DNA from 2 places in the Serratia sp. D1N4 genome. Region 1 is predicted to be linked to the other one. Evidence: riboswitches for the same ligand, from Rfam matches in the RefSeq annotation. Region 1 holds a riboswitch; the other holds the start of a gene.

Region 1 (5,713 bases):
CGTTTCTGCCATGGTCAGCGCATAGGCGATTCCCAACGTTTTCTTGCCGAACAGCGAGATAAAGTAGTAACCAATGCGCGCGCCCAAGCCGGTTTTATTCAGGCTGAGGGAGATCATGATCGCAAAGCCGATCAGCCAGATTAGCTGATTGGAAAAACCACTCAGGGCATCATCCAGAGCGGCCGCAGGCTTCCCGGGGTTGGTGACGCCGGTCACTGCCACCAGCGCAATGGCAATAATGGAAACCGCGCCAATCGGCATCGCCTTGCCAATAATGGCAACGATGGTGCCAATAAACAGCGCCAGCAAATGCCAGGCATTGGGGGCAACCCCTTCAGGCACCGGAATAACAAACCAGATAATCAGAGCAACAATAACGGCAACAAGAGAAGGAACGGGCTTGAGCGGCGTTAGTTTATCCATAACATACCCACTTTTATCAACGGGATCGGCATCTCAGCAGCAAGATGGACAAGAGCGCGAGGTTCGCGCTCTGATGATAATCATCTTAGGGAGTATGGCGCAATTTTCTCAATGATATGTATCAAGTAAGCCACTGTTCAGCTTCACACTTCGCGCACTCTGGCGCACATCCACAGCGCCAGCATCGCCAGCAGGGTAATCAGCCAGTAGACCGCATAGTGGCCGACGTTCTCCACCAACGCCCCTTGCAGTATGCCAGCCAGGATCACCCCGGTAGAGATACTGTTGGTAAACAGCGTGGTCGCCGCACCCGGCCGCCCCGGCATCAGATCCTGGAAATACAGCATGCCGATCCCGGCAATAATGCCGATGAAGATCGCATTGAATAATTGCAGCACCATCAGTGCGGCCTTGAACTTGAACAGCACCAGCCCGGCATAGAACAGCACGCCAGCCGCGACCGCAAACAGCATCATGTTGCGCTTACCGAAGCGTTTGACGTAGTAACCCGCCAACAGCATGGCAGGGATTTCCAGCCCCGCCGCAGTGCCCATCAGCAGGCCTGCCAACCGCTCCGGCAGGCCAAGATCGGCAGTGATATATAGTGGCATATCAATGAAATACATGGTGTTGCAGGTCCACATCAGCACCGAAGCCAGAAACAGCAAGCGCACATCAGGATCGCGCCAGGCACTGAGCGGCGCAATCGGCGGTGAGTCGACGCTGATTTCAACCTGCGTACGCGGCACCGAAGGCAGTATCAGCCACACCAGCAGCGCACTGATGACAAAAATCGCCGCCGCGACCAGAAACATCACCATAAAGCCGTAATTGAGCGCCAGCATAAAGGAGAGCGGCGGGCCAATCACCCAGGCCAACGAAAGCTGGGCCCGCATCAGCGAGCTGAACATCACCACTTCACGTGCCGAGCTGTCGGCATATTCACGCGCCAACGCAAAAATCTGCGGCGTGGCGGTATTGGCGATCGCCGCCAACAGCACCCCGGCGGTAATCAGCGTCAAATAATCGCGATTGAAGGCAAACAGCAGGCTGTTACCCACCGCCATCAGGCAGCACAGCAGGATCAGCTTGCGCCGGTCGCCGCGGGTGTCGGAACGCTTCGCCAGCAGGAAACTGACGACAATCCCGGCGATGGCATTCAGGGTATAAAACAGCCCGACCCAGAGCGGGCGGACTTTCACCTCGGTGGTGAGAAATAAGCTCAGCGTGGGGGCCTGCAACGCGCCAGCGATGCCGGAAAGAAAGGCGATGATCAGAAAAGCGGCAAAAACGGGATTAAAACGGCGTGGCAACCAGCGTTTGACATTCATACCTGCGTCCCTGACCAGAGAATAAAGAAGCCTACGCCCAAGCTACTTCGAGATGCAGGTAGGCGGCAACTGAGCAAAGCCCCAGGAGCTTACACCAGTAAGTGACCGGGGTGAGAGAAGACAGCCAACACCCCTGCATCTTGAAGGGCGACGGGGGTATGCTACAGAAGGGGAATTACAGAATAAAGTGACATTGCGGAGAAAAATACCAGTGGGTTACCCCACTGGCTGGTGAAAAAGCACCATTACTCAGAAACACTTTTGCGGTGAGCGCTAGATACGCTCACGGTATTGCTTATCGCTTAGCGTATTGATGTCCCACTGGGTCAAGTGGGCCAGCATATCCAACCGTGCCTGTTGCGGGATCACCTCCAGCCAGTCGGCGTTCTGGCAACGAATCGCCGTGAAATAACGCTGATAAAACTGTTTCGTTAAGAGAACCTTCATTAAGTGCCCCTCCGCTCTTTGGCCTGAAAACATTATCGGCGTAATATAGGGAAAGATAAATTGACGGGTTGATGCCTTGGAGTTCCTCTTTTATGTCTACCTCACGCTTGCAACAACAGTTCATCCGCCTGTGGCAGCGTTGTCATGGTCAACCCACAGAAACCACGCTGCAGGAACTGGCCGACGTGCTCAGTTGCTCACGCCGCCACGTACGCTCCTTATTAGGCGCAATGCAGCAGCAAGGCTGGCTCACCTGGCAGGCCGAGGCCGGGCGTGGCAAGCGTTCACAGCTCAGTTTCCAATACACCGGCCTGGCACTTCAGCAACAGCGTGCTGAAGAGTTGCTGGAACAGGACAAAATTGATCAGTTGGTACAGTTGGTGGGCGACAAAAATGCCGTGCGTCAGATGCTGCTTTCCCAACTGGGGCGCAGCTTTCGCCAGGGTAAACATATCCTGCGCGTGCTCTACTATCGCCAGCTTTACAACCTGCTGCCCGGCTCAGCGCTACGCCGTTCAGAAACCCATCTGGCGCGGCAGATTTTTAACGGCTTGACGCGCATAAATGAGGAAAACGGGGAAATAGAGTCCGATCTTTCCCACCACTGGCAGACAGTAACGCCTTTGCACTGGCGTTTTTATCTGCGCCCGGCGATTCGCTTCCACCATGGCCGCGAGCTGGAGATGGAAGACGTGATCCATTCCCTGAACCGGCTGATCCCGCAGCCCCTGTTTTCCCATATCGATCAGGTCACTTCCCCTACGCCCTATGTGATCGACGTCCACCTGCACAGCCCGGACTACTGGCTGCCCTGGCTGCTGGGCAGCGTGCATGCCATGATCCTGCCGCGCGAATGGCAGAGCCTGCCGGATTTCGCCCGCCACCCCGTCGGCACCGGGCCTTACAGCGTGGTGCACAATCATCGCAGCCAGATGAAGATCCATGCCTTCGATGATTACTTTGGCTATCGCGCGCTGATTGATGAGGTCAACATCTGGGTGCTGCCAGAAGTCACCGAAGAACTGGTGCATTCAGGCGTGCAGTTGCAGGGGGATGAAACGGGTAAAAACGAGTTGGAAAGCCGCCTTGAAGAAGGCTGTTATTTCCTGCTGTTTGACCAGCGCTCAACGCTGGCGGCCAATCCTGAAATCCGCAGTTGGCTGAGTGAACTGATCAACCCGATCGCCCTGTTGAGCCACGCAGGATCGGTATATCAACGTTACTGGGCACCGGCCTACGGCATTCTGCCACGCTGGTTACATAACCGCGCGTTGCGGCAACAACCCAAGCCTGCAGGGCTGACCGAACTGACCTTAACCTTCTACAGCGAGCACTCGGAATTCCACGCCATCCAGCAGGCCATCACCGCCTTACTGGCTCAACACGGAGTCAAGCTTAACGTACAAATCATCGACTACGACGACTGGCATAAAGGCGAGGCGAACAGCGATTTATGGCTTGGCAGCGCCAACTTCACGCTGCCGCTGGAGTTTTCCCTGTTTGCCACGCTGTATGAAACGCCGTTAATCCAGCACTGTTTGAGCGAAGATATCGCCGAGGATGCGGCTCTGTGGCGCGATAACCGCTTGCCGCTGGCGGAGTTCTGCCAACGCTTGGTCAGCAACCATCAGTTGCACCCGCTGTTCCATCACTGGCTGCAACTGCACGGCCAACGCAGTATGCGCGGGGTGCGCATGAATACCCTCGGGTGGTTCGATTTTAAATCGGCCTGGTTCGCCCCGCCGGAAACATAAGTCTCTTTCACCGCTGCCACTTAGTCTCTACAATAGCGCCGTCTCAACGGGGTGCGGAAAACACCAGTGCAGCACGTTTTTCCGCTGAGAGCACACCCGTCGAACCTGATCCGGTCAATACCGGCGGAGGGATTTGAGTACCGCGTCGCTTATCCCCGATAGATTTCAAGTTGCAGCTAACAACGCTGCGGCTTGAAAGATGATGGGGATTCACGCCCTCAGAGTCCTTTGCCCCCTTAAATTTCAGGAGTGCAAAGTGGTCAAAAAATACCTGCCTTACCTACTGCTGCTGGCTGCCGCCCCCTCGCTGGCGAAACCTACGCTGACGGTTTACACCTACGATTCTTTCGCCGCCGACTGGGGCCCTGGCCCGGCAATTAAAAAAGCCTTCGAAGCCGATTGTGACTGCGAATTGAAATTTGTGGCACTGGAAGACGGCGTTTCACTGCTCAACCGCGTGCGGATGGAGGGCAACAACAGCGCTGCCGATATCGTGCTGGGGTTGGACAACAACCTGCTGCAAGCGGCAAAGCAAACCGGCCTGTTTGCCGAAAGCCAGGTTGATACCGGCAAGCTCACCGTGCCAGGTGGCTGGCAGGACAACACCTTCATCCCTTACGATTACGGCTACTTCGCCTTTGTTTACAACAAAGACAAACTTAAAAACCCACCCAAAAGCCTGCAGGAACTGGTGAGCAGCGATCACCCCTGGAAGATCATCTATCAGGATCCGCGCACCAGCACGCCGGGGCTCGGTCTGCTGCTGTGGATGCAGAAAGTGTATGGCGATAAAGCACCAGAAGCCTGGCAACAGTTGGCGAAAAAAACCGTCACCGTCACCAAAGGCTGGAGCGAAGCTTATGGCCTGTTCCTGAAAGGCGAAGGCGATCTGGTGCTGAGCTATACCACGTCGCCTGCTTACCACCTGATCGAAGAGAAAAAAGACAGCTACGCAGCCGCCAACTTCAGCGAAGGCCATTACCTGCAAGTAGAAGTGGCCGCTAAACTGAAGGCCAGCAAAAACCCGGAACTGGCAGAGCGCTTTATGCAGTTTATGGTCACACCTGCTTTCCAGAACACCATTCCTACCGGCAACTGGATGTACCCGGTGATTAAAACCACGCTGCCAGCGGGTTTTGAGCAGATGACCGTGCCGCAAACCGCATTGCAATTCAGTGCAGAAGAGGTGGCAAAACAACGTGGTGACTGGGTACGGGCATGGCAAACCGCCGTCAGCCACTGATCCCGCGTTGGCTATGGCCGGGGCTGATGGCCGCCGGCCTAATCGCACTGATCGCGCTGCTGGCGATGGGCGCCTTATGGCGGCACGCGCCCAGCAGCGACTGGCGTAGCTTATGGCAAGATAGCTATCTGTGGCACGTGGTGCGTTTTACCTTCTGGCAGGCGTTACTGTCGGCCCTGATCTCCGTGCTGCCCGCCATCCCACTGGCCCGTGCGCTCTATCGGCGGCGCTTCCCTGGCCGCAACCTGCTGCTGCGCTTATGCGCCATGACGCTGGTCTTGCCGGTGCTGGTGGCAGTTTTTGGCATCCTGAGCGTGTACGGCAAGCAAGGCTGGCTGGCGGTGGTGTGCGGTTGGCTGGGGATCCATTACGGTTTCTCGCCCTATGGCCTACAGGGCATCCTGCTGGCACATCTGTTCTTTAATCTGCCGCTGGCCAGCCGTTTACTGTTGCAGGCGCTGGAAAATATCCCCACGGAACAGCGCCAACTGGCGGCACAGCTGGGGATGACCGGC
Region 2 (5,713 bases), 1.3 Mb from region 1:
TGCGCCACACCCAACCAAGCTGCTCGCCCTTGTCTTCCAGCGCTGCCAACGCACCAGCCGCCGCATCAAGCGGGGCAAAGGTGCCGCACAAACGCTTTTTGGCCACGCCGATCGTCGGCACATTCACCAGCAAGCCAAAGTGGCTGGCCACGCCCAAACGCCGCGGGTGCGAAATACCATGCCCATCGACGAAGATCAGATCGGGCTTCTGTTGCAATTGCTCCCACGCGGCAAGCAAAGCTGGATACTCACGGAACGAAAGAAATCCGGGGATATAGGGCATCGAGGTCTTGATGCGCGCCACCCGGTATTCCACCAGTTCCAAAGAAGGATAGCGCAGAATGGCAATGGCAGCGCGCGTCACCGCACCTTCTTGCTCAAAACCAACGTCAGCACCGGCAATAAAAGCTGGCGGGTTTTGCAGAAAATCATCGTGGCGAATGACGTCGCCCGCACGCTGTAACTGCTCCGTCCGCAGGGCCTGAGTATCAATCACAGCGTCTCCTTACAGGCTCAGCGATGGTATTTAGCCGAAAGCGCGTGCACGGCTTCGACAAAGGCACCCGCATTCTCTGGCGGCACATCCTGATGGATGCCATGACCCAGGTTAAAGACGTGCCCTTCGCCGTGACCAAAGCCAGCCAAGATGGTTTCCACTTCCTGCGCGATACGTTCCGGCGCGGCATACAGCATGGAAGGATCCATATTGCCCTGTAGCGCAACCTGGTGACCCACACGGCGGCGTGCATCGGCGATATCCGTGGTCCAATCCAGACCCAGCGCATCACAACCGGTCGCGGCCATCGCTTCCAACCACTGACCGCCGCCTTTGGTGAACAAAGTCACCGGCACCCGGCGGCCGTCGTTTTCACGCAGCAGACCATCAACGATTTTATGCATGTAATGCAGCGAAAACTCAAGGTAGTCGCGGCCGGTCAGCACGCCGCCCCAGGTATCAAACACCATCACCGATTGCGCACCGGCTTTGATCTGGGCATTGAGATACAGAATGACGCTGTCTGCCAGTTTATCCAGCAACAGATGCAGCGTTTGTGGCTCGGCGTACATCATCTTCTTCAGCTTGGTAAACGCCTTGCTGCTCCCCCCTTCCACCATGTAGGTCGCCAGCGTCCACGGGCTGCCGGAGAAACCGATCAGCGGCACTGCACCTTTCAGCTCACGACGGATAGTACGCACCGCATTCATCACGTAACCCAGTTCATCTTCTGGATCAAACGCAGGCAGCTTGTCTACATCGGCACGGCAGGTAATGGGGGATGAAAAGCGTGGCCCTTCACCGGCTTCGAAATAGAGCCCCAGGCCCATGGCGTCGGGAATGGTGAGAATGTCGGAGAACAAAATGGCGGCATCCAGCGCATAGCGGCGCAGCGGCTGTAACGTCACTTCGCAGGCCAATTCTGCATTTTTGCACAGCGACATAAAATCACCGGCCTGGGCACGCGTGGCCTTGTACTCCGGCAAATAACGACCGGCCTGACGCATCATCCACACAGGAGTCACATCCACCGGCTGGCGCAGCAAAGCACGCAGGTAACGATCGTTCTTCAACTCATTCATTTATCAGGCTCCCGTGATCATCTGGCGCCATTGTACATGATTCTATTCTGCCCGACACAGCGCCACGGTATCCTCGATCAACCGGCGCGCCACGGTGCCCGGTGGTGGTAACAACGGCAATTGGTCGTGGCGATACCAGCCTGCGTTGAGCAACTCTTTCGGATCGTGGCGCAGTTCACCGCTCTGATAATCCGCCATAAAGGCCATCATCAGCGAATGTGGAAACGGCCAGGGTTGAGATGTCACATAACGCAGGTTGGTGATGGCGATATTGCTTTCTTCCATCACCTCACGTGCTACCGCCTGCTCCAGCGTTTCCCCCACCTCCACAAACCCGGCCAACACGGTATGGATCCCACCACGGTGGCGCACGTGCTGTGCCAGCAGGATCTCATCATTACGGCGGATGGCGACGATCACGCAAGGCGCAATTTGCGGGTAATAGCGTTCACGGCAGTGATTGCACAGGCAGGCGCTCTCGGTGCGGCTGAGCACCATTTCATGGCCGCAATAGCCACAAAACTTATGTGAACGGTAAAAGTTGGCCAACTGCACACCACGCCCGGCAAGTTGGAACAGACCGCGTTCACGATCGAGCAATTGCCGCACCGAACCCATCTCTTTTGGCATCGGCTGGCATACCAGCCATACCGGTACCCCTTCCCATTCACCAATCTGGCGAGCATGCAGGCCCGACAATGAATATGACGCCGCTGAACCCAACGGCAACTCACCATTTGGCAGCCAAATTTTGCTTTCATGGCTGACGATCCACCAGCCATTTTCGTTACCCGTTAATGCAAGTTCCATATGTTGTTGCACAACCTCTGCTTCACTGGCAATCTAGGAATTGTTCTTGGTTAGATTTTAATAAATTACTGTTTTCTTTCTATTACTCACGGAGTCAAACATGCTCAATAAGTTGGAAAACCTGACTCAACGCGTTGGTGGCAGTAATGAATTAGTTGATCAATGGCTACAGGCACGCAAGCAATTACTGGTCGCCTATTGCACCTTGGTAGGCATCAAACCGAACAAAGAAAAGCATACGCCGCTGAATGAAAAAGCGCTGGAGAACTTTTGCCAGAATCTGGTGGATTATCTCTCTGATGGACATTTTCACATCTATGGCGAAATTATCAAGCGGGTGGAAGGCTCAGCCAGCCCCAAAATGGCGCTGACCACCAAGTTCTACCCGAAGCTACAGGCCAATACCGAAACGATCATGGCGTTCCACGATCGCTATACCGAAGTGGATATCGATCAGGACGTCTGTCTGGAATTTCATCAGGCACTGTCAGATATCGGCGAAGCCTTGGCGTCACGCTTTGCCCTGGAGGATCACCTGATTCAACTGGCTGCAGAAACCTTACAGCAAGCTCAGCCAGGAGCTTCCAACGCCGATTCGCTGGAAAACCGCGCCTAAACCCATCAATAAACTTTAGCCCACGGACGGGCTGAGTCACCTCGCACAACCAACCACGCTGCAACATGAAAGATCGAAGGTAACCTTGTAGTTTTTACTCACTCTCCTATACTGGACGCTTCTTGTCGGAGTGCCTAGCGCTGATCTGTTTAACAAATTAGCCAGGCTGAGACCGTTAATTCGGGATCCGCGGAACCTGATCGGGTTAAGACCCGCGAAGGGAACAAGAGTAATCTACCGCCAAAAACAGCTTACCCGATCCAGGGTCTCGCTGCTTTCTTGGCCAGCATCATTACTCCCTCCGAGCTCCAGACAAGCAATTTTCCAAACATCACCCACTGATAGGAATTTGCTATGTCTACGATGAACAAGCCCCGTGCCCGCAAACAGCAGCGCGACGAAGCGCAGCAGTTTATCGATGCCTTACAAGGCGTGACTTTCCCCAACTCTCACCGTATCTATCTGCAAGGCTCACGCGGCGACATCCGTGTTCCGATGCGTGAGATCCAGCTTAGCCCTACGCTGATCGGCGGCAATAAAGATAACCCGCAGTATGAACAGAATGAGGCGATCCCGGTGTATGACACCGCAGGCCCCTATGGCGATCCGCACGCCACGTTGGATGTCCATCGTGGCCTGGAAAAACTGCGGGCAGGCTGGATTGAAGAGCGTGCCGATACTGCAACATTGAGCGGGGTCAGCTCCGGCTTTACCCAACAACGGCTGGCGGACGAAGGGCTGGATCATCTGCGTTTCGAACACTTACCGTTACCACGCAAGGCCTTACCCGGCAAATGTGTCACCCAGTTGCACTATGCTCGCGCTGGTATCGTTACGCCAGAGATGGAGTTTATCGCCATCCGCGAAAATATGGGCCGTGAACGCATTCGTGGCGAGGTGTTACGCCAGCAGCACCCTGGTCAGCACTGGGGCGCCAATCTGCCGGAAAACATCACGCCGGAATTTGTGCGCCAGGAGGTGGCCGCTGGCCGCGCCATCATCCCTGCCAACATCAACCACCCGGAATCCGAGCCGATGATCATTGGCCGTAATTTCCTGGTGAAGGTGAATGCCAATATCGGTAATTCGGCGGTCACTTCGTCGATCGAAGAAGAAGTAGAAAAGCTGGTGTGGTCTACCCGTTGGGGCGCGGATACCGTGATGGATCTCTCCACCGGCCGCTACATCCACGAAACCCGTGAATGGATCCTGCGTAACAGCCCGGTGCCGATTGGCACCGTGCCGATCTACCAAGCCTTGGAAAAAGTGAACGGCGTGGCGGAAAATCTGACCTGGGAAATGTTCCGCGATACCCTGCTGGAGCAGGCAGAACAGGGCGTGGACTACTTCACCATCCACGCGGGCGTACTGCTGCGCTATGTGCCAATGACCGCCAAACGCCTGACCGGCATCGTGTCACGCGGGGGTTCGATCATGGCGAAATGGTGCCTGTCGCACCATCAGGAAAACTTCCTCTATCAGCACTTCCGTGAAATCTGCGAAATCTGCGCCGCCTACGACGTTGCCTTGTCGCTCGGCGATGGCCTGCGCCCAGGCTCAATTCAGGATGCCAACGACGAAGCCCAGTTTGCCGAACTGCACACGCTGGGTGAACTGACCAAAGTCGCCTGGGAATATGATGTGCAGGTGATGATCGAAGGTCCAGGCCACGTGCCGATGCAGATGATCCGCCGCAACATGACCGAAGAGTTGGAGCATTGCCACGAAGCGCCGTTCTATACCCTTGGCCCATTGACCACCGATATTGCTCCAGGCTACGACCACTTCACCTCGGGGATCGGTGCCGCCATGATCGGCTGGTTCGGCTGCGCAATGCTGTGCTACGTCACGCCAAAAGAGCACCTCGGCCTGCCAAACAAGGAAGACGTGAAGCAAGGGCTGATCACCTACAAGATCGCGGCCCACGCTGCGGATCTGGCGAAGGGCCATCCGGGTGCGCAAATCCGTGATAACGCCATGTCCAAGGCGCGTTTCGAATTCCGCTGGGAAGATCAGTTCAACCTGGCGCTTGATCCAGACACTGCCCGCGCTTACCACGACGAAACCCTACCGCAGGAATCCGGCAAGATCGCCCACTTCTGTTCCATGTGCGGGCCGAAATTCTGCTCAATGAAAATCTCGCAGGAGGTACGCGATTACGCCGCAGTTCTTGAGGCCGCTAAACCGGTCGAAGTTCAGCTTTCCGGTATGGAGAAAATGTCTGCCGAGTTCCGCTCACGCGGCAGCGAGCTGTACCACAGCGCATCTAACCTACAGGAAGAGGTGAATAATGACTGAAATCACCACGCCCTTTCCTGCCACCCCGCACAAACTGGGGCTTTACCCGGTGGTCGACAGCGTTGAATGGATTGCCCGCCTGCTGGATGCAGGCGTAACCACCATTCAGTTGCGCATCAAAGACCTGCCGGACGAACAGGTTGAAACCGACGTTGCCGCCGCCATTGCGCTTGGCAAGCAATACCGTGCACGGCTGTTTATCAACGACTACTGGCGCTTGGCGATCAAACACGGTGCCTATGGTGTTCACTTGGGGCAGGAGGATCTGGATACCACCGATCTGGCCGCCATTCATCGGGCCGGATTGCGCCTGGGGGTATCAACCCATGACGACGCCGAGATCGCCCGGGCCATCGCGGTCAAACCTTCCTACATTGCGCTGGGGCATATCTTCCCCACCCAAACCAAAGA

What was found. Region 1 has a riboswitch for thiamine pyrophosphate ahead of thiB (thiamine ABC transporter substrate binding subunit). Riboswitches for the same ligand answer to the same signal wherever they lie in the genome.
Region 2: it holds a riboswitch for thiamine pyrophosphate, as region 1 does, so the genes downstream of both, thiC (phosphomethylpyrimidine synthase ThiC) here and thiB (thiamine ABC transporter substrate binding subunit) in region 1, are expected to answer to the same signal.

Annotation. Positions count from the first base shown of each region.
Region 1 is NZ_CM137274.1:857,863-863,575, reverse strand. Features, by position in the region: gene ACX1CU_RS03665 (DASS family sodium-coupled anion symporter) at 1-423, opposite strand, end outside; gene ACX1CU_RS03660 (sugar efflux transporter) at 567-1,754, opposite strand; gene sgrT (glucose uptake inhibitor SgrT) at 2,028-2,201, opposite strand; gene sgrR (HTH-type transcriptional regulator SgrR) at 2,294-3,955, shown strand; TPP riboswitch at 3,993-4,105, shown strand; gene thiB (thiamine ABC transporter substrate binding subunit) at 4,212-5,198, shown strand; gene thiP (thiamine/thiamine pyrophosphate ABC transporter permease ThiP) at 5,174-5,713, shown strand, end outside.
Region 2 is NZ_CM137274.1:4,887,738-4,893,450, forward strand. Features, by position in the region: gene nfi (deoxyribonuclease V) at 1-496, opposite strand, end outside; gene hemE (uroporphyrinogen decarboxylase) at 514-1,578, opposite strand; gene nudC (NAD(+) diphosphatase) at 1,621-2,388, opposite strand; gene rsd (sigma D regulator) at 2,489-3,004, shown strand; TPP riboswitch at 3,121-3,244, shown strand; gene thiC (phosphomethylpyrimidine synthase ThiC) at 3,359-5,302, shown strand; gene thiE (thiamine phosphate synthase) at 5,295-5,713, shown strand, end outside.